One region of the Exiguobacterium sp. s57 genome, then DNA from elsewhere that is predicted to be linked to it. Evidence: predicted binding sites of a transcription regulator. Region 1 holds the regulator's gene; each other region holds the start of a gene.
What was found. The regulator Rex, encoded in region 1, represses fermentation and respiration genes when NADH is low (regulators of the CRP and FNR family bind a similar motif). The targets are predictions, from matches to a motif close to TTGTGAAATATTTCACAA.

Region 1 (4,326 bases):
TAACAGCTGCTGTTCCTGCGTGTGTACATCCGATGACTGCGATTTTCATATGATTGTCTCTCCTTTAGGTGTTAGGCAAGTTAGCGTTTGTGATAAAAATCACATTCACTTTCTGAACTTAGTGTACTATTTCACAAGAAGGTTTGACAATCCTTTTGCTCACTATTTCACGTAAAAGTGTCTAAAGTTTGAACTCCATGCGTGACAACAAAACCGTCCCGCAACCGGAACGGTTCACTTACGAATTCGTCGTGCGTCGTGCTTTGATCCAGTGATAGATGACGACGCCGATATAGGTGACAAGACCGATCACGTATAAACTGAAGCCGATCATGCTCCAGCCCAGACCATCCCATCCGCGAACAAAGACGAGACCAATCAAGATCAGCGTGTATCCTACCACGAGCAGCATCAACGAAAAGACGAGTCTTCGCTTAAATTTCGACTTCAAAAAGTTCAGCATGGCAATCAATAAAATCGTCGTCAACACACCGATGATGATGATTGCATCCCCGTAGTACTCCCAAATCATCGCTTCTCCCCCTGGCATCCAACTGAGTAGCTTTATTTTATCATGTCAGTCATGTGTTTTCGTGTTGTTGAAAAACGTTCGTTACCAAAAATCAAAAAAGCACCGTCTCCCTGGAAGGAACGATGCTCATTTCTCATTCATCTGTTTCATTAAATCCATCTGTTCTTGCACCATCGCTTCTTTCTCCCGGCGCAGCACCCCTTTATAGGTGATACGTGAAATCGATAAGCTGATCTCATATAGGAAGAAGAGCGGTAGTGACACCATGAGGTGCGACGTCAAGTCCGGTGGTGTGATGAACGCCGCGACCACGAATAGCGCAAAGTACGCGTACTTTCGAATCTTCGATAAGAAGTACGGGGTCACGACACCGATCCGGGTGAGGAACATCGTCACGACCGGTAATTGGAATAATAGACCGAACGGAATTGTCAGCTGCAACAAGAACGTGAAGTAATTATTGGCCCCGATGAGTTGTTCGAGTCCGAGGTCTTGCCCGAGGTCCGTCGAGATATCGAGGACGAGCGGGAACAACCAATAGTAGGCGAACGCAAGACCAATCAAGAACAATCCGAAGATGATCGGGATATAGGCAAGCGTGCCTTTCCGCTCATTCGGATGCAGACCGGGTGCGACAAATGCCCACACTTGATACAGTAGGAATGGGCTCGCCGCAATCAGGCCGATGACGAGCGCCAAGTTCAAGTAAATCATGAGTGGGTCCGCGACCCCAAAGGCGTTCAGTTCGAGCCCACGTTCGATGAGATCTTCTTGCAAGTACGCGAGTACATATTTGACACTCGGCAAAGCCATCAAAAAGAAGGCAAAGACGACAAATGCAGATAGCATCAGTCGTCTCCGCAGCTCTGTCAAGTGATCGGTGAGTTCCCGCTCTTGATCAGGTTGATGATTCATGGCTTACTGCTCTTTCTTTTCGATAGCTTTCTTGTCGTTCTTGTCGTTCTCGTCGTGCTCGTTCATCATGCCGTTCGTTGCATTTTTGAACTCACGAAGCGTCTGCCCGGCCGCGCGACCAAACTCCGGTAATTTCTTCGGTCCGAAGAGAATGAGTGCGATGATGGCGATGACAAATAGACTCACCCCACCTGGCATCCCGACGACGAGTGATGATGCTAGTAATTCCATTATTGATGGACCCCCTCAGCGGTTGGATAGTGTTGCATAAAGTAAATGAGTGACTGCAGCTCAATCGACAAATCGATGTGATGGACGCGAACGGTGTCCGGTACAGTGAGTCGTGCCGGTGTGAAGTTCAAGATACCCTTGATGCCGAATCGCACCAAGTCGTCTGCGACGGGCTGCGCATAGGCAGAAGGTACCGTCAAAATGGCGACGTCGATCTTGTTTTGCTTCATGATCTGTTCCATCTCATCGACGTGATGAATTGGGACGCCTGACATCGTCGTGCCGACTTTTGTCTCGTCTGCGTCGAACCCGACGACGATATGTGTGTTATTGTTTTTAAGGAAGTTATAGTTGACGAATGCCGTCCCAAGGTGACCGACCCCGACCAAGGCGACATTCGTAATCTCGTCCTGATTCAGTGTCTTTCGGAAAAAGTCTAACAGATACTGCACGTTATAGCCATATCCCTTTTTACCGAGCGCACCGAAGTACGAGAAATCACGGCGAATCGTAGCCGAATCGACCTTGACCGCCTCACTCAGTTCTGCTGAAGAGACACGTTGTTTCCCTGACGCATGCAGGCTTTGAATAAATCGATAGTATAGTGGCAACCGTTTGGCTGTCGCTTGTGGAATCTTTGGTTCGTTTTGACTCAACGGAAAGAGCCTCCTTTTTACGACACGTTACAAACGAATCTGAATTTCATACACCTTGATTGTAAACGAATTCACATGACCACTCAACGAATATACCTAAAATCGCTGAAAAATACAGTATACTAAATAGAGAGAAAGGGGTTTTTTCACTTGATCCTACTGCAAGTCAACAACTTATCCAAATCCTTCGGCGTCGAGCCGATTTTAGAAAACGTAAAACTCGAAATCCAGGAAGGTGAACGTGTCGCCCTCGTCGGTCGGAACGGTGCCGGTAAGTCCACACTTTTGAAAGTCATCGCTGGTGAATACAACTATGATTCCGGGGACATCATGAAGCCAAAAGACGTCACCATCGGCTATCTCGCCCAAGACTCAGGACTCGAATCCGACGAGACAATCTGGAACGAGATGCTCACCGTCTTCACGGACTTGATCGAGCAGGAGAAGACGCTCCGTCGCATGGAAGCCGATATGGGATCCGAACGAATCCTAAATGACGCCGCTGCGTACGAACGTCTCCTCTCTTCTTACGATGAAGAGCAGCATACGTTCAAAGAGCGTGGCGGTTACCAGTATGAAGCGACCATCCGCTCGGTCCTCCATGGGATGCGCTTCTATCCGGATGACTTCGAACGTCGCATCGACACGCTATCCGGGGGACAACGGACGCGTCTCGCCTTGGCGAAGATGCTCCTTCAAAGTCCTGACCTGCTCATCTTGGATGAGCCGACGAACCATTTGGACATCGAGACGCTCGCCTGGCTCGAGAAGTACTTGGGCGGCTATAAAGGAGCCGTCCTCATCGTCTCCCACGACCGGTACTTCCTCGACCGTGTCGTCTCGGTCGTCTATGAGCTGTCACGTCATCGGAGCCGTCGCTTCGTCGGGAACTACACGAAGTATCTCGAACAGAAGGCCGCCATTTACGAGCAAGAGAAGAAGCAGTTCGAGTCGCAGCAAGAAGAGATTGCCAAGATGCAGGATTTCATTCAGCGAAACATCGCCCGAGCGACGACGACGAAGCGTGCACAAAGCGTGCGGAAGCGTCTCGAGAAAGTCGACCGACTCGATGCCCCGGACGGTGACGAACGCAGCGCCGTCCTCTCGTTCTCCATCAAACGCCAGAGCGGGAACGATGTGTTGAGCGCGAGTGACCTCGCCATCGGGTATGAGGAAGAAATCGCCAAAAATCTCCGCTTCCAGCTGCAGCGCGGTGAATCCGTCGCGCTCGTCGGTCCGAACGGGGTCGGGAAGTCGACACTTCTCAAAGTGTTGACGAAACAACAAGCCGTCCTCACGGGTGAGATCCGTTACGGGACCGGCGTCGAGATCGGCTACTACGATCAGGAGCAACAAAACTTGTCTGACACAAACCGTGTCATCGATGAGATTTGGAACGACTGGCCGCTCATGCGTGAGCAAGAAGTGCGGAGTCTTCTCGGTCAGTTCCTCTTCAGCGGGGATGATGTCACGAAACGTGTCCTCGAACTATCGGGTGGTGAACGGGCACGTCTTACGTTAGCCAAGCTGAAGCTCGAGCAACCGAACCTCCTCATCTTAGACGAGCCGACGAACCACTTGGATCTCGACTCGAAGATGATTTTAGAGAATGCCCTCCTCGACTATCCGGGCACGATCCTTTTCGTCTCGCATGACCGCTACTTCATCGACCGTCTCGCGACACGTGTATTAGAGATCACGCCGAACGGCATCGATGAGTATCTCGGAGACTATTCGTACTACGTCGAGAAGAAAGAAGAGCTCGAAGAACTCGCCCGACTCGCCCGTGAGGAGACGAAGCAGGTCGTCGTGAAAAAACAACGCGCCGACAAGGAACAGCAACGGGAAGAGCGCCGGATCAAACAGCGCATCGAAGAGATCGAGCTGGCGATCGAGCAACATGAGAAGCGTCTCGACGAGATCGAACAGTTGCTTTGTGAGCCGGACGTCTTCAACGACTTCGCCCGTGCCCAAGAACTATCGACCGAATCG
Region 2 (4,326 bases), on a different contig from region 1:
CGCCTATCGACCATGCGATCAGCACTGACCATACTCAGCATTCTATTTGTCGGCCCTGCCATTCCATTATATTTGAACTTCAACGTCATCACGTCGATTTTCTTTTTTGCGATGTTCGCTTTACTGAGCGGTTTCTTCATCGTACGTGTCAATATCCCCATTCAATTGCTCTTACAAACGAATACGGACCCGAACTACTTAGGTCGTGTGATTGGGGTACTCGAATCACTCGCGATGGGGATCACACCAATCGGTTTCATCTTATTCGGAATATTAAGTGATCTTGTGCCAATCGCTCATCTATACACAGCCTGTATGATTGGTCTACTCTTATGTACTTTCACACTCACCTATCGCATCCGTCACGACATCCAGGCAGAAAAAGCTGCACTTCAGTCAGCCGAACGTGTGTCGTAACGAAAAAGACATCGAACGAATCAGTTCGATGTCTTCTCTGTTGACGGGAGTACCCGTTTTTCTAATAAAAATGGTCCGAATGGGATGACGGATGCCATCACAGCAAGCGTCAAAACTTTGAAGCCCCAACGGAAGCGCCACGCCATGTACACGGCTGCGAGCACGTAAGCAACAAACAAGAAACCGTGCGCTGCGCCGACAATACTGACCGCAAGTGGAATGCCGGCCATATATTTCAGTGGCATCGCGATTAATAGTAACAGCAAGAAGGATACCCCTTCTGTGTAGCCAATCCATTTAAAATGAGTCATAGTCATATGCGTTCTCCTTTATCTCTGTTAGGCTACATCTATCGTAGCCGAAACGTGAGAGGTTTGTCACAGGAGAACATATAAAAGTTACGAGGCTATTTGACGATTTGGTGAACGGTGCAATACTCTCGTTTCAACGAAGTTACGAAGGAACAAGCCATCGACTCCGATTTTGCCAGCGTTATGACCGGCAACTAAAATCAAGACAGATACGATCAACATCGTTGGGTTCGTACTGACTGTTCCTGATAGTAAGAACGCCATGTTCATGACAAGTCCGAAGAATGCTGCACTACGTGTGAGTGCACCGAGCAATAACCCTAGGCCGACCAAAAATTCACCGTAAGGGATGAGGACATCGAATAATCCAGCGTTCGGGATTGCAAAGTTTTCTAAGAATGCGGCCCACCATCCTGCGACAGCTGGATGTTCTCCGGTGGCGAGTGACACCGCGTTGTTTAAAAATCCTTCTGTTCCAAAACCACCTGTGATTTTACCCCAACCTGCCGTCAACCAATGATAACCGAGCCATACACGTAATACCGTTAAAATCGCTGTGGCAACATTGTGGTTTTGCCAAAATTTCGTGAACATAATAATTCCTCCCTTTAAGAAGTTAAATAAATGAATAATGTGATTACATTCACAATATATCATCTATGTTCGCTTTTTCACATATATAATCTTCCTTGTTCATAATTCGTACATATGTATGCCACAGTCTATTCACATATACAAAAAGACGCCTTCGTTAGGCGTCTCTAAGAGTATTATAAGGTGACTTCTTGAGATGGTTGACCTTTTTTGTTCATCACACGCATTGATTCAGGTTCGATTTTGAGAATGATGAGTTTTGGATCATCCGGTCCATCGAACCATCCTTCAAGTTTGTCATTCCATACTTTTTCTTTCATCGATTCATCATCTGACACTGTTGCTTTTCCTAAGATTTCTAGGTACGTGTCGCCGACTCCATCTCCATCGTAGCCAATCAAGATATGAGTATATGGATTTCTCTCTAATTCCTCTACCTTATCCGTATCATTTGAAGTTGCTGTATAGAGCGTGAAATCTTCATGGAAAAATGTCATATACCGACTGTGCGGTTTTACTTTATATACAGTCGCCATTGTACCTACATTACTTGAGTCTAATATTTTTAATGCTGTTTCTTTTGCACTCATTCCGAATTCCTCCTTCACGATTTGTCGCTCGTATACTTTTCCCTCAAACCATATGGTTAAACACAAAAAAACCTGCTCGCCGATGCGAGCAGGTATCATATTCCTTAGAAAGGAAGATTAGATTTTTTCAACGTTAGAAGCTTGTGGTCCACGAGCTCCGTCTGTGATTTCGAAAGTTACTTCTTGGCCTTCTTCAAGTGTTTTGAAGCCGTCGCCTTGGATTGCTGAGAAGTGTACGAATACGTCGTCTCCGCCTTCCATTTCGATGAAGCCGTAACCTTTTTCTGAGTTAAACCATTTTACTTTACCTGTGTTCATGAATGAACCCTCCTGAAATAAACGCTATGCGTTATAGTAGTGCCTTACTAGAAAAAACTTGACCAAAAAAAATACAAGCCTCTGGAATTATCTAATGAAAAATAATCCCAAGCACTTGTGAATTATGATTCCAGCTATTCTTAATTAAGCACATATTGAATATAACATGGTTAGATGCTTCTGTCTAGTAAATACTTCTGATTGCTAAAAATAAGTCGAAACGGGTACACCCTAGAGAAGATGACACTAGGAGGATCTATTATGAAAAATTCAAATGATCAACAGTCAATCGCATCGATGATTGCTGCTTATTCCGACTGGTCTGAAGAAGAATTAATTCATCAAACACTCAAGTGGCATCATACCACGAGTAAAACAACTTATCCAGCAATGAGCCAAACATACGCTTGTCGAATCCCATTAACGGAGAGAGTTTCGCCTGTCCGGACGTCTCTTCCGCTTGAACAGATCGATGGAGTGGTTCGTCCCGTTTGGATGCGCCGACTCGATGCGGAATATTTGAATCTGATGCATATGACAAAATCACGTGTCGATGTGACGAACTATGGGGCTGTTGGAGATGGCAAGACGGACTGCACCCTCGCCTTTCGTCTCGCCCTCCGCTCTAATCGCCGTGTCTATGTGCCACCAGGTGTATATATCGTTCGAGGAATTCGCCTCCCTTCTAGTTGTGCACTTGAAGGTGCCGGACAAGACGTCACAATCCTCAAATTATCCGATCGGGCTCCGAAGCATCGCCGTCTTTTACGAAATACGACCCCATTCGCCGGCAATCATCATATCGAGGTATCCCATCTTACACTTGATTGGAACGTTAATCGTTTAGGTGACGTGAAACGAACGACAAGCGGTGACACGACATCGAGCGCTTTGACATTCGCGCACGTGACGTATGGATGGGTGCATCATGTGACGGCTAAAAATGCCGGGCTCCATGCGTTTGACATCACGTCCCCGCACTATCACTACCTAGGTGACGGACTTCGTGCGGCAAACGGAAGTCGGTATATCCATCTCAATCAACTCGAAGCAACGAATTATGGGGACGATGGGATCACAACACATCATAGTGATGCCATCTACATCACTAACTGTTATTGTCATCACCCCCATGGCCGAACGCACGCTTTAGGATTCTCAAACTCAAACGGCATTGAAATTGATGACGGTTCGCGTCACGTCACGCTTGTTCACAACAGAACGGAAGGCTGTTTTGGAGGTATCGAAGTAAAAGCGCATGGAACCTCGTCAGCCGCACACGACGTCCACATCTTCGGACATCTCTCCGTTCACGACAATCGTTCGTTCAACTTCCGCCATATCGGTCATCATTTGGCAGACGATCCGGATTCCGCGACTGCACGCTTCCTGTCCGGTACAAATTTGGTATCCATCGAGCCAGTCCGAAGCCCGCTTTATGCAAAATCCTCGCCACGGAGTCTGGTCGTTTCCGCATATCAAGATGTCTTCATCCATGGTTTGACTGCCATCGGCGACCCGACCTACGACTATGAACAGCATCCAGCACTTGCGATTCAATATAAGTCAAGACGTGTACAGTTGAAACGAATTTCCGTTCGCGGGTTTACCACAGCCCGAGCCGACCTCGAGCTGTTTGGAGGGGAGAACCGCACCGACGAAGTGACTATCAACGCCTTACAGTGCAAGGAGTCTGCACCCATCGCCTTAAAAATCGGACGTCAGATAGAACAAATTGCGCTTCATCAAATCGAAGGACAGAAAAAAAGTGGAGATGCTCTCATCTCCACGAAAAGTCCGATTGATGTGCAGGACATACTCGCTTACGGGTTCTCAGACCGGGTACGTTCGGACGTTTGAGCCGCCTCCACGAGCCGGTCCAATTTATCGTCATCGAGTTCAAGCGAGCTTTCTTTCTGCTTTGCCATCATCCGGACGATTGCTTTGTCTAAAAAACCCATTCGTTCAAAGTCATAACCACTGCCAACGACCTCGACAAAGTAGGCATGCTCGCAGAGTGATTCACGGTACGCCTCTTCTAACTCACGAATCCGCTCTGATTCTGTCGGTGTCCCGGCACACAAATATAAAGCGAG
Region 3 (4,326 bases), on a different contig from region 1:
AATGCTTCATGAGTCCCTTCTGCGATTCGCTTCCCGTCATCCATAAACCAAATCGTATCCGCCTCTTTGATTGTATGCAGGCGATGTGCCACCGTGATCAACGTTGCATCTTTGGAAAGCTCATCGATGGAACGTCTGACGATTCGCTCTGTTTTCAAATCGAGACCGGTCGTCGGTTCATCAAACAGTAAGATCCCTGGTCGTTTAAAGAAGGCTCGAGCGAGTGCCAGACGTTGTCTTTCACCGCCGGATAACCCAAATCCACCTTCCCCAAGCTCCGTCCAGATCCCGTTCGGCAAGTGTGCAATCACCTCAGATAATCCAGCTGCCTCGACTGCTTCTTGTAATTCCCGCTCATCGGCCGCCTCACCTAAAGAAATATTGTCGGCGAGTGTCCCCGCAAATAGATACGGGTTTTGAGAGATATACGCAATGTTTCCATACCAGGCAGACTCACCAAACGTATGAAGTGGTTCGCCGTCTACGAGGACGCGTCCCGACTTCACTTGCAGGAGTCCGGAGATGACGTTGAGCACCGTCGTCTTCCCAGATCCGCTCGCACCGACTAAAGCGAGGTGGGTACCGGATGAAATGCGACCACTCAACGGCTGAAGCGCAAAGCGCCCGCCTGCATATTCGAACGATATGTCCTCGAGTTCAAGGTCTGGTGTCCGTGAATCAAGCGACTTCGTTCCCCATTGAGTACGATCATCCGGGGCGTCTAGCACCTCAAAGATTCGATCCGCCGCGCCCATACTGCCTCGACCCGTATGGAAGGCGCTGCCTAAATCTTTAATGGCCAAGTAATACTCCGGTGCCAACACCAAGATTAAAAAGCCTGAGAAGAACGTGAGATTCTCCCAAACGACCATCTGTAGTGCGACTTCTAGTGCCACAACCCCGGTGCTGAGCATGGAGATAAATTCGAGCATGAGACCGGACAAGAATGCTGTCTTCAACACAATCATTGTCGCATCCCGAAAATCGAGGCTGCTCTTCTCGATTGCAATTGCTTCCTGTTCGGTACGGTTATAAAGTTTCAGCGTCGTCAATCCTTGCAGAACATCCAAGAACTTTCCGGAAAATTGATTCATCTTTTCCATCTGTTCTTCGGATTTTTTCTGAGTCGCAATCCCGATGATGATGAAAAACAGCGGGATGAACGGTGCCGTCACCATCATGATGACACCCGAAATCCAGTGTTGGCTAAAAACGACGACCAAAATGAGGAGCGGGATGATCGATGTCTGGATGACTTGTGGCCAGTATTGACTGAAGTAAGCGTCCACCTCGTCAACGGCATCCATGAACACACTGACCTTCTTACCAGATTGACTGGTCAAGGACGATTCGACCGGACTCGTGGCATAGCGATCCAACAATTGAAAACGTAACGTCTGTTTCGCCTTCTCGGATAGGCTCGCACCGATTCGGCCAGATACATAACCGAAAAGCGCCCGTACTAACAGTGCAACAACGAGCCAAAGCAATGCCGGGATGACAGCTTCGAATGATTCATCTTTTAAGAAGATTCGGTCGACAATGTCGACGATTAAATACGCTTGTGCCAAAATGGAGAGTCCAATCATGACCGAAGATAATACGAGTCCGCTGATATGGCTTCTTTCGGCGAACGCAAGGGCTTGCAGTCGTTTCACTGCATTCATCCTTTCTCTATTTACAGTTCAATTCTTTGTGAGATTCATCACTAATTATACAATATGCCACGGTTTGAAGCGAATGCTCCGCTCGTTTGAGTATGTAAAAGACGCCCTCATTTGAGTGGCGTCAATCGATATCTTGCTCAAAATATTCTGGATGCCCGATGACGAGTTGGTGGGCATCGATACGAAGCACATCTTCTTTACGAAGTTTGGCTAAAATCGTTGAGACCGTCTCGCGGGACGTGCCGGACAAACGAGAAAGTTCAACCGCGGTGAAGGGACATCGGACACGCACGCCCTGTTCGTCGGGCTCCCCCAAATCTTCAATCAAAAAATGGAGCGTATTCAAGACGCGCTCTTTTGCACTCGGTGTGATAATCTCTTGGACACGCCGCTCATGTAAATCAAGAATACGGTTCATCTGCCCAATGATATAAAGCAACATACTCGACTGTGTGGACACGAACCGCTCGAAACGATCCGTCGGAATATAGATGACTTCAATATCCGTCATTGCCTCGGCAGTATGGCGATAGTCTTCCCCTGTGAACAAACCGTTGTAAGGAAAGAACTGTTTCGGTTTTACATAGTCGGCGTAATGATGTGTCGCATTCTCATTCATTCGTTCGAGCCTAATGTAACCACTCATCAAAAAATACACACGCTCCCGTGGGTCACCTTCCATGAATAACAGTTGCCCTTTCCGATAAGTCCTACAATAGACGTGCGGGATGAGCTGTTCAAGCGTCCGACTTGAACATGTCGCAAAAAGCGTTAACTGTCGTAAATCATCGATAGTCCATCTATGTCGCATGTGTATCTCCTCATTTCCAATCAGATCTCTTGCTTTCATTATAGATGATATACAATTGAAAACGCTTTCAAAATCCAACATTTTTCTGACATGACAAAAAGGGGTTTCCCCCCTTTTAGTCCAACATAAGTTCAAGTAGCGCGTCCTGCAAATCTCGATCGAGTTCTAACGCATGAAGATCAAACAACCATGCTTCGAGACGGGTCTTCGTTGTGGCCATCTGATACAGGCGATCTTTCAAGTCGTAGGCAATTTCCGCGCGGTCTAAAAACCGATAGAGACGGTCGAGTCGATGTGCGTTCTGCGTCACATCGACCGGAAGTGTCACGGTCTGTTCTTTCTTTAATTCACCGAATGGAATGTGTAACGTCTGTGTCTCTGCATCATAATCACCATCACCGACAACACCGCGGACAAGAATCGTCAACGTCCGTTTCGGCGGAACGAGAGTCAGGTCGCCCGACATCTCGATGTGTAGCGTACGTGCTTCCCAATCGAGCGTGAACGTCGTTTCGAGCGACGCCCCTGTTTCATAATCCCTACTTTCTCCGTCGTCCTCATACATCGTAAATGTATTTGAAGCACCTGGGAAGACGAGCACCTCTAATGCGCTCGGATTCCCCGTATCGTTTCCGTGCGGCTCGTGTGGCATCAGTGGGACGATAGCACCCGCTTTGGCGAAGACCGGTTGTTGATTGAGTCCACGGAACACACGAATCGTTTTATCTCCTTCATAGCGGTGTCCTGTGAAGAAATCGAACCATTCTCCCTTAGGTAACCACACATTCGCCGCGGCGACGTGGAGTTTTCGGTCCATCGGCGTGACGATCGGGGAGACGACGAGTTCACTTCCAAAATAAAATTGGTTCGCCACCTGATAAGCCGCTTCGTTGTCAGGATGCTCGATATACATCGGTAACACGAGCGGTAAGGCATCCGCATGATTACGATAGTTCATCGTATACAAGTACGGAATGAGTTGGTGGCGTAGTCGTAAAAATCGCTTCATCGACTGTTCGGCTTCTATACCGAAACGCCAAGGTTCTTTGCCGTTAAACGTGCTGAACGTTGAGTGTAGACGCATGATTGGACTGAACACCCCATACGCGACCCATCGTGCGGCGAGCTCATCATCTTTTTTACCACGATGATGTCCACCAATGTCATGACTCCACCAACCGTATCCAATGTTCGTCGCCGTTGCGGTAAAATACGGCTGGAAGGCGAGTGATGCCCACGAGATGATTGTGTCTCCCGAGAATCCGACCGGATAACGGTGACTTCCCGGGCCTGAATAACGAGAGAAAATGAGCGGCCGCTTGCCGTCACGGGCAATATCAACCGCATGGTAGTGATTTAGCATCCATAAAGGATCTAGCCCTTCCATCTTCGACGTCGAACCCTGTTGCCAGTCAATCCACCAAAAGTCAACGCCGTCCGCTTCATGCGGATGATGCATCTGTTCGAAGTACGCTTGAATGAATCGCTTGTCTGAAAAATCAAACGGGATTCGGTCTTCCGATGCCGGATCGATCCCCATCGCTTCAGCCATCGCCGCGTAGTCGTCTTCAAACGCACGTACCCCGTCTGCGGGATGCAGATTCAGCGTCACCATCATCCCTTCGTCTTTTAGCCATTTGAGGAAACGCTTCGGTTCAGGGAAGAGGTTTTTATTCCAGGAATACCCCGTCCAACCACTCCCGTACTCTTCAGGAATGTCTGTCACATGCCAGTCCATGTCGATAACACTGACTGAAAACGGTATGTCTTCTGATTTAAAGCGACGCATCAGCGCCTTATACTCTTGTTCGTCATACCGCCAGTAGCGACTCCACCAGTTCCCGAGCG
Region 4 (4,326 bases), on a different contig from region 1:
CGGTTGTCAAAAGAAAAAGAACTATGCCAGCTCATCATAGAGACCGTTCAATTGACGCTCCGTGAGCAACGTCTCATTCCGTCTGTGAAACAAGAATTAAAGCCAAAACGAGAGACACCGTCTGAACAGTCGAAACTCGACTTTTCGATGGAGCCGCAACCTAAACAAGCAGACACCGTCGAGTGGAACTATCCAATTCCTCGGGAGCGAAAAGAGTCGCTCACATCTCCTTCCCAGTGGAATCCGGCTCCGCTCGTTCATGAGCCGGAGCCAGAGATGCTTCAGGCAGAACAGGTCGAGGAACCCGTTCGTCAGTCCGAACGTCTTCCGGCGTTAGACGTCATCGGGCAACTGCATTCGAGTTATATCATCTGTGGAGCGGAAGACGGAATGTACGTGATGGACCAACATGCTGCCCAGGAACGCATCAAGTATGAGTTGTTTTATGAGCAGTTAGGACGTCCGGAAAAAGAGTATCAGCTTCTATTGATCCCCTTAACGTTAGAGTTCACGCAAGAAGAAACGCTTGCTATTGAAGAAGTGCTCCCGCTCCTAGCGGATGCCGGCATTACGTTAGAGCCGTTTGGGGGTAACACGTTCCTTGTCCGTGAGATTCCGACATGGTATCCGCAACATGACTTAGAAGGTACGATTCGTGATTTAGTAGAGATGGCGATTCAACAGCGGTCGATTGACATCGCGAAATACCGCGAGGAAGCATCAATCCTCATGGCGTGTAAACGATCGATCAAAGCGAATCATCCACTCAATATGGAGATGATGCGACAATTGATTGATGATTTAAGCCGAACAACGTCTCCTTTCACATGTCCTCACGGTCGACCGATTCTCGTGAAGTGGAGCACGTACGAGCTTGAGAAGTTGTTTAAACGCGTCATGTAATCGTCTTGTTACTTCTTTTTAATACGCTGTAACGTTTATTCAACAGTCCACATGGGAAAACTATACACATGTCACGCAACGCATCGAGGTTGAGAGGTGGCTTTTTCACTGCCTCACCCTCAAGATGTCGACATGAAATGTATATCCATGTAGGAGGAAAAGAAAATGACGAACAAACTTCAAGTATCAAAACGAGAATTACGCCCACGCTCACTACGCACGAAGTTGCGTAACGAAGGAAAAGCGTTAGGTGTCGTCTACGGCTATAAAGTAGACAGTACGCCAATCGTGTTTGACGAGATGGACCTTCGTAAAATTCTTCGAGACCATGGTGACAATGCCTTGATTGAGCTCCATTACGATGGAAACAAAATCAACACGCTCGTGCACGGATCGGAAACGAACCCGTTCACAAACTTCTATCAACACGTCGAGTTCATGGCTGTGAAGATGGATGAAGAGACAGAAGTCGAAGCGGATATCGTCCTTGTTGGTGACGCGAAAGGCGTCAAAGAAGGCGGATACCTCGCCCAGTCGCTCTACAAAGTGACGGTCGCAGCGACACCTGCCAACATCCCTGAACGGATCGAACTCGATGTAACTGACCTCGAAATCGGTGACTCGGTGACGGTAGCAGACCTTCCGAAAGATAAATCGTACACGATTGTCTCAGAGTCAGACATGCATATCGCATCAGTGAATGAGCCGGTTGCTTCTGAGGAAGAAGAGACGGAAGAAGCTTCAACTGAAGGGGAAGCTTCAGAAGCATCTTCTGAAGAAACAGAAGAATCGACTGAGGATAAAGAATAAAAGTTGCGTCTGTGTCTGTAATAATGACACGACTCAATTGAGAGGAGCATCGTCCCGAGATGGGGGCGATGCTCCTCTTTTTTCAGTATTGTTTCGCTAATCTTGTCTATAACTGATAACGTAATTATTAAGAAACCTCTCTTCATTTTTAGTATCGGAAGGTGATCACTATGCAAGAGCTTACAATTATTGAAAGGAAGCATCTACATAAGCAGATTGAAGATAATTTAGATAATTATTTTATTTTAGATGAAATTAAAAAGGTTTATGAGATTGCTAGTTATGATGATTTAACAATTAATGATAACCAAGAAATTTTAATTGATTTTTTGATTTACCAAAATGTATATCCAATAGTTATAACATTCATTTTATCTAAAGATATAAGTCAGGATAATGAGATTGTTAAAAAGATGGATTCAAGGAAAATAAATTATTCTATGAACGATTACTCTGAGGATGAGAATTCTTTTTATTACTGCAATGCAATAATAGAAAACGAAAAAGATGTAAGGTTTTTGATTAACGAAACGTACTTGATACCTGCTCAAAATGGGTTTTATAACATTATCTTTAAAGATGAATTGAACTTCACTTTTAAAAAATATGGTAAGTGGCTGTTCTCTAGAACTCAATTTGTACCTTTAATTGATATGAGCATACCAACTTCTTTTATTAAAGTAGATGGAGATGGTCTTGGATTTATTTTATTTTCTAATGAAAAAAAATATGAGACTATTGAAGAACTAACAAAATATATACCTCATAAATTTGATATTGATTATTTAAACGAAAATGAATTGTGATGGCAGCAATTTATACAAGTTCTAACGTATAATGCCGATACATGTATGCAATGATCGAATTGTGCTGATTAAAAAATTGACAAGGCTACAACGTGCTTACTTCATGGAAGGTATTAGCATCGATAGTAACGAGTTAGAGGGACAGGAAATCTTTGTTTGTCATCTCTTATTGTCTCCTGTTACCGCTGAGATTCATTTCAAAAAAATTGAATCGGAACGGAATATCACTGATGAAATTTCCACTATGATTTAAAGAGATTTGGATAGTCATTCTCCCTAAAAACGGGAGATTTTTTATTTGTCACAAATCCGCCATATGTAAACGATTACGATGTGAACACTCTGTCAATTCCTTCTAGAAGTGATTGCCAACAGAGACTGTACAGTTTATATTGTTAATGATTTCACATATTAGAACTGATACTTTCCTATTTAATTATTCAGAAAGAAGGGTTTGTGACATGGCATCAATGGAAATCCATGCACTCGAATCATTACGGAAAAAAGCACAGGCTTCCTCGCAAATGATTCATTATCGTCCAATGGAATACTTTTTACGGGCAATGTTAGCCGGGATCTTCATCGGCTTTGCTTCAATCTTTACGTTGAAAGTCGTTAACGGTATGTATTTAGCGGAATCTCCGTTCACGACACTCATCGGGGGCTTCTCGTTCGGGATCGCGCTCGTCATGATCATCTATGGGGGAGCGGAATTGTTCACGGGAAATACGATGTATTTCACAACGTCGACACTTCGCGGTTATACGACGCTCAGTGATACGATGCTCGTCTGGTTGCTCTGCTTCGTCGGAAACGCACTCGGGGGCATCCTTTTCGCATTATTACTAGCACCGACTGGCGTCATCCAAGAACTTGGCATGAACAACTGGTTGTTCTCCGTTGTTGAGGGGAAAATGCATCATACGACGGTCGAAATTTTCTTCCGCGCTATCTTCTGTAACTGGATGGTCTGTCTCGCTATTTTCTTACCGAAACAAATGAAAAATGAGTTCGCTCAAATCTTCTCGATGATCTTCCTTGTCGCGGTCTTCTTCGCTTCAGGATTCGACCACGTCATTGCCAACTTCGTCTTGTTCGCCTTAACGCTCGTCGTCCCACATCCTGAGACGATCAGCATGGCAGGTGCGATTCACAACTTAATTCCTGCGACGTTCGGTAACATTATCGGTGGAGCGCTCTTCATGGGAGCCATCTATACGTGGCTCAACTCGAAGGGTCTCCGTGAAGCACAAGAATTAGAGGAAGAAGTCGAATTAAAAGTTGTAAAAGCTGTTAAATAAATGATGTTTGTCACATGCAGCGTAGAGCCTTGTCTTACCGAAGACGAGGCTCTTTTTTATCGTATGCCACAAATAAACTGTCACAATATCGACTCGTGACCATCGAGAAAAATACGTGCCATAATCTATATATAGGATTAATAAAACGATTAAGATTGTTTTGAATCCATATATAGTGAGGTGATGGGTTTTGAAATTACTGCAGTTGTATGAGGACGTCTGCATCTTACCAGACCAAGACTTAGTACAAGAGAATGCGAACGTGGACGGTAAATCCCCGCTCGGGAAACTAGCACGACTCTCTTCGGAAGTGTCGAAAGAACTATCGCAGACGTATTTGATGTCGGAGCGACCAAAACAGGCCGTCACTGATAACTATTTATACGTGCACGACGCCGACTATTACATCACAGGCTCGACGACATGTTGTCAAATTCCACTCGGTCAATTATTAAAAGATGGATTCCATACGGGGCATGGAACAATCAGGTCACCAAAGGACATTC

Region 2: KNO98_RS11050 (DoxX family membrane protein) is a predicted target of Rex. The motif match lies at 1,360-1,377, and genes of this name have one in related genera.
Region 3: cydD (thiol reductant ABC exporter subunit CydD) is a predicted target of Rex. The motif match lies at 1,694-1,711, and genes of this name have one in related genera.
Region 4: KNO98_RS01430 (formate/nitrite transporter family protein) is a predicted target of Rex. The motif match lies at 2,912-2,929, and genes of this name have one in related genera.

Annotation. Positions count from the first base shown of each region.
Region 1 covers NZ_JACSKR010000006.1:7,356-11,681, reverse strand. The annotation lists gene KNO98_RS12885 (FAD-dependent oxidoreductase) at 1-49, opposite strand, end outside; gene KNO98_RS12880 (YesK family protein) at 239-532, opposite strand; gene tatC (twin-arginine translocase subunit TatC) at 659-1,447, opposite strand; gene KNO98_RS12870 (twin-arginine translocase TatA/TatE family subunit) at 1,451-1,645, opposite strand; gene KNO98_RS12865 (redox-sensing transcriptional repressor Rex) at 1,678-2,334, opposite strand; gene KNO98_RS12860 (ABC-F family ATP-binding cassette domain-containing protein) at 2,485-4,326, shown strand, end outside.
Region 2 covers NZ_JACSKR010000004.1:171,264-175,589, reverse strand. The annotation lists gene KNO98_RS11060 (MFS transporter) at 1-417, shown strand, start outside; gene KNO98_RS11055 (DUF3817 domain-containing protein) at 438-734, opposite strand; gene KNO98_RS11050 (DoxX family membrane protein) at 816-1,322, opposite strand; gene KNO98_RS11045 (pyridoxamine 5'-phosphate oxidase family protein) at 1,499-1,912, opposite strand; gene KNO98_RS11040 (cold-shock protein) at 2,030-2,230, opposite strand; gene KNO98_RS11035 (glycoside hydrolase family 55 protein) at 2,492-4,090, shown strand; gene KNO98_RS11030 (flavodoxin domain-containing protein) at 4,054-4,326, opposite strand, start outside.
Region 3 covers NZ_JACSKR010000002.1:270,319-274,644, forward strand. The annotation lists gene cydD (thiol reductant ABC exporter subunit CydD) at 1-1,667, opposite strand, end outside; gene KNO98_RS07760 (Crp/Fnr family transcriptional regulator) at 1,789-2,478, opposite strand; gene KNO98_RS07765 (glycoside hydrolase family 31 protein) at 2,594-4,326, opposite strand, start outside.
Region 4 covers NZ_JACSKR010000001.1:269,667-273,992, forward strand. The annotation lists gene mutL (DNA mismatch repair endonuclease MutL) at 1-903, shown strand, start outside; gene KNO98_RS01420 (50S ribosomal protein L25/general stress protein Ctc) at 1,069-1,713, shown strand; gene KNO98_RS01425 (hypothetical protein) at 1,884-2,519, shown strand; gene KNO98_RS01430 (formate/nitrite transporter family protein) at 2,990-3,820, shown strand; gene KNO98_RS01435 (anaerobic ribonucleoside triphosphate reductase) at 4,011-4,326, shown strand, end outside.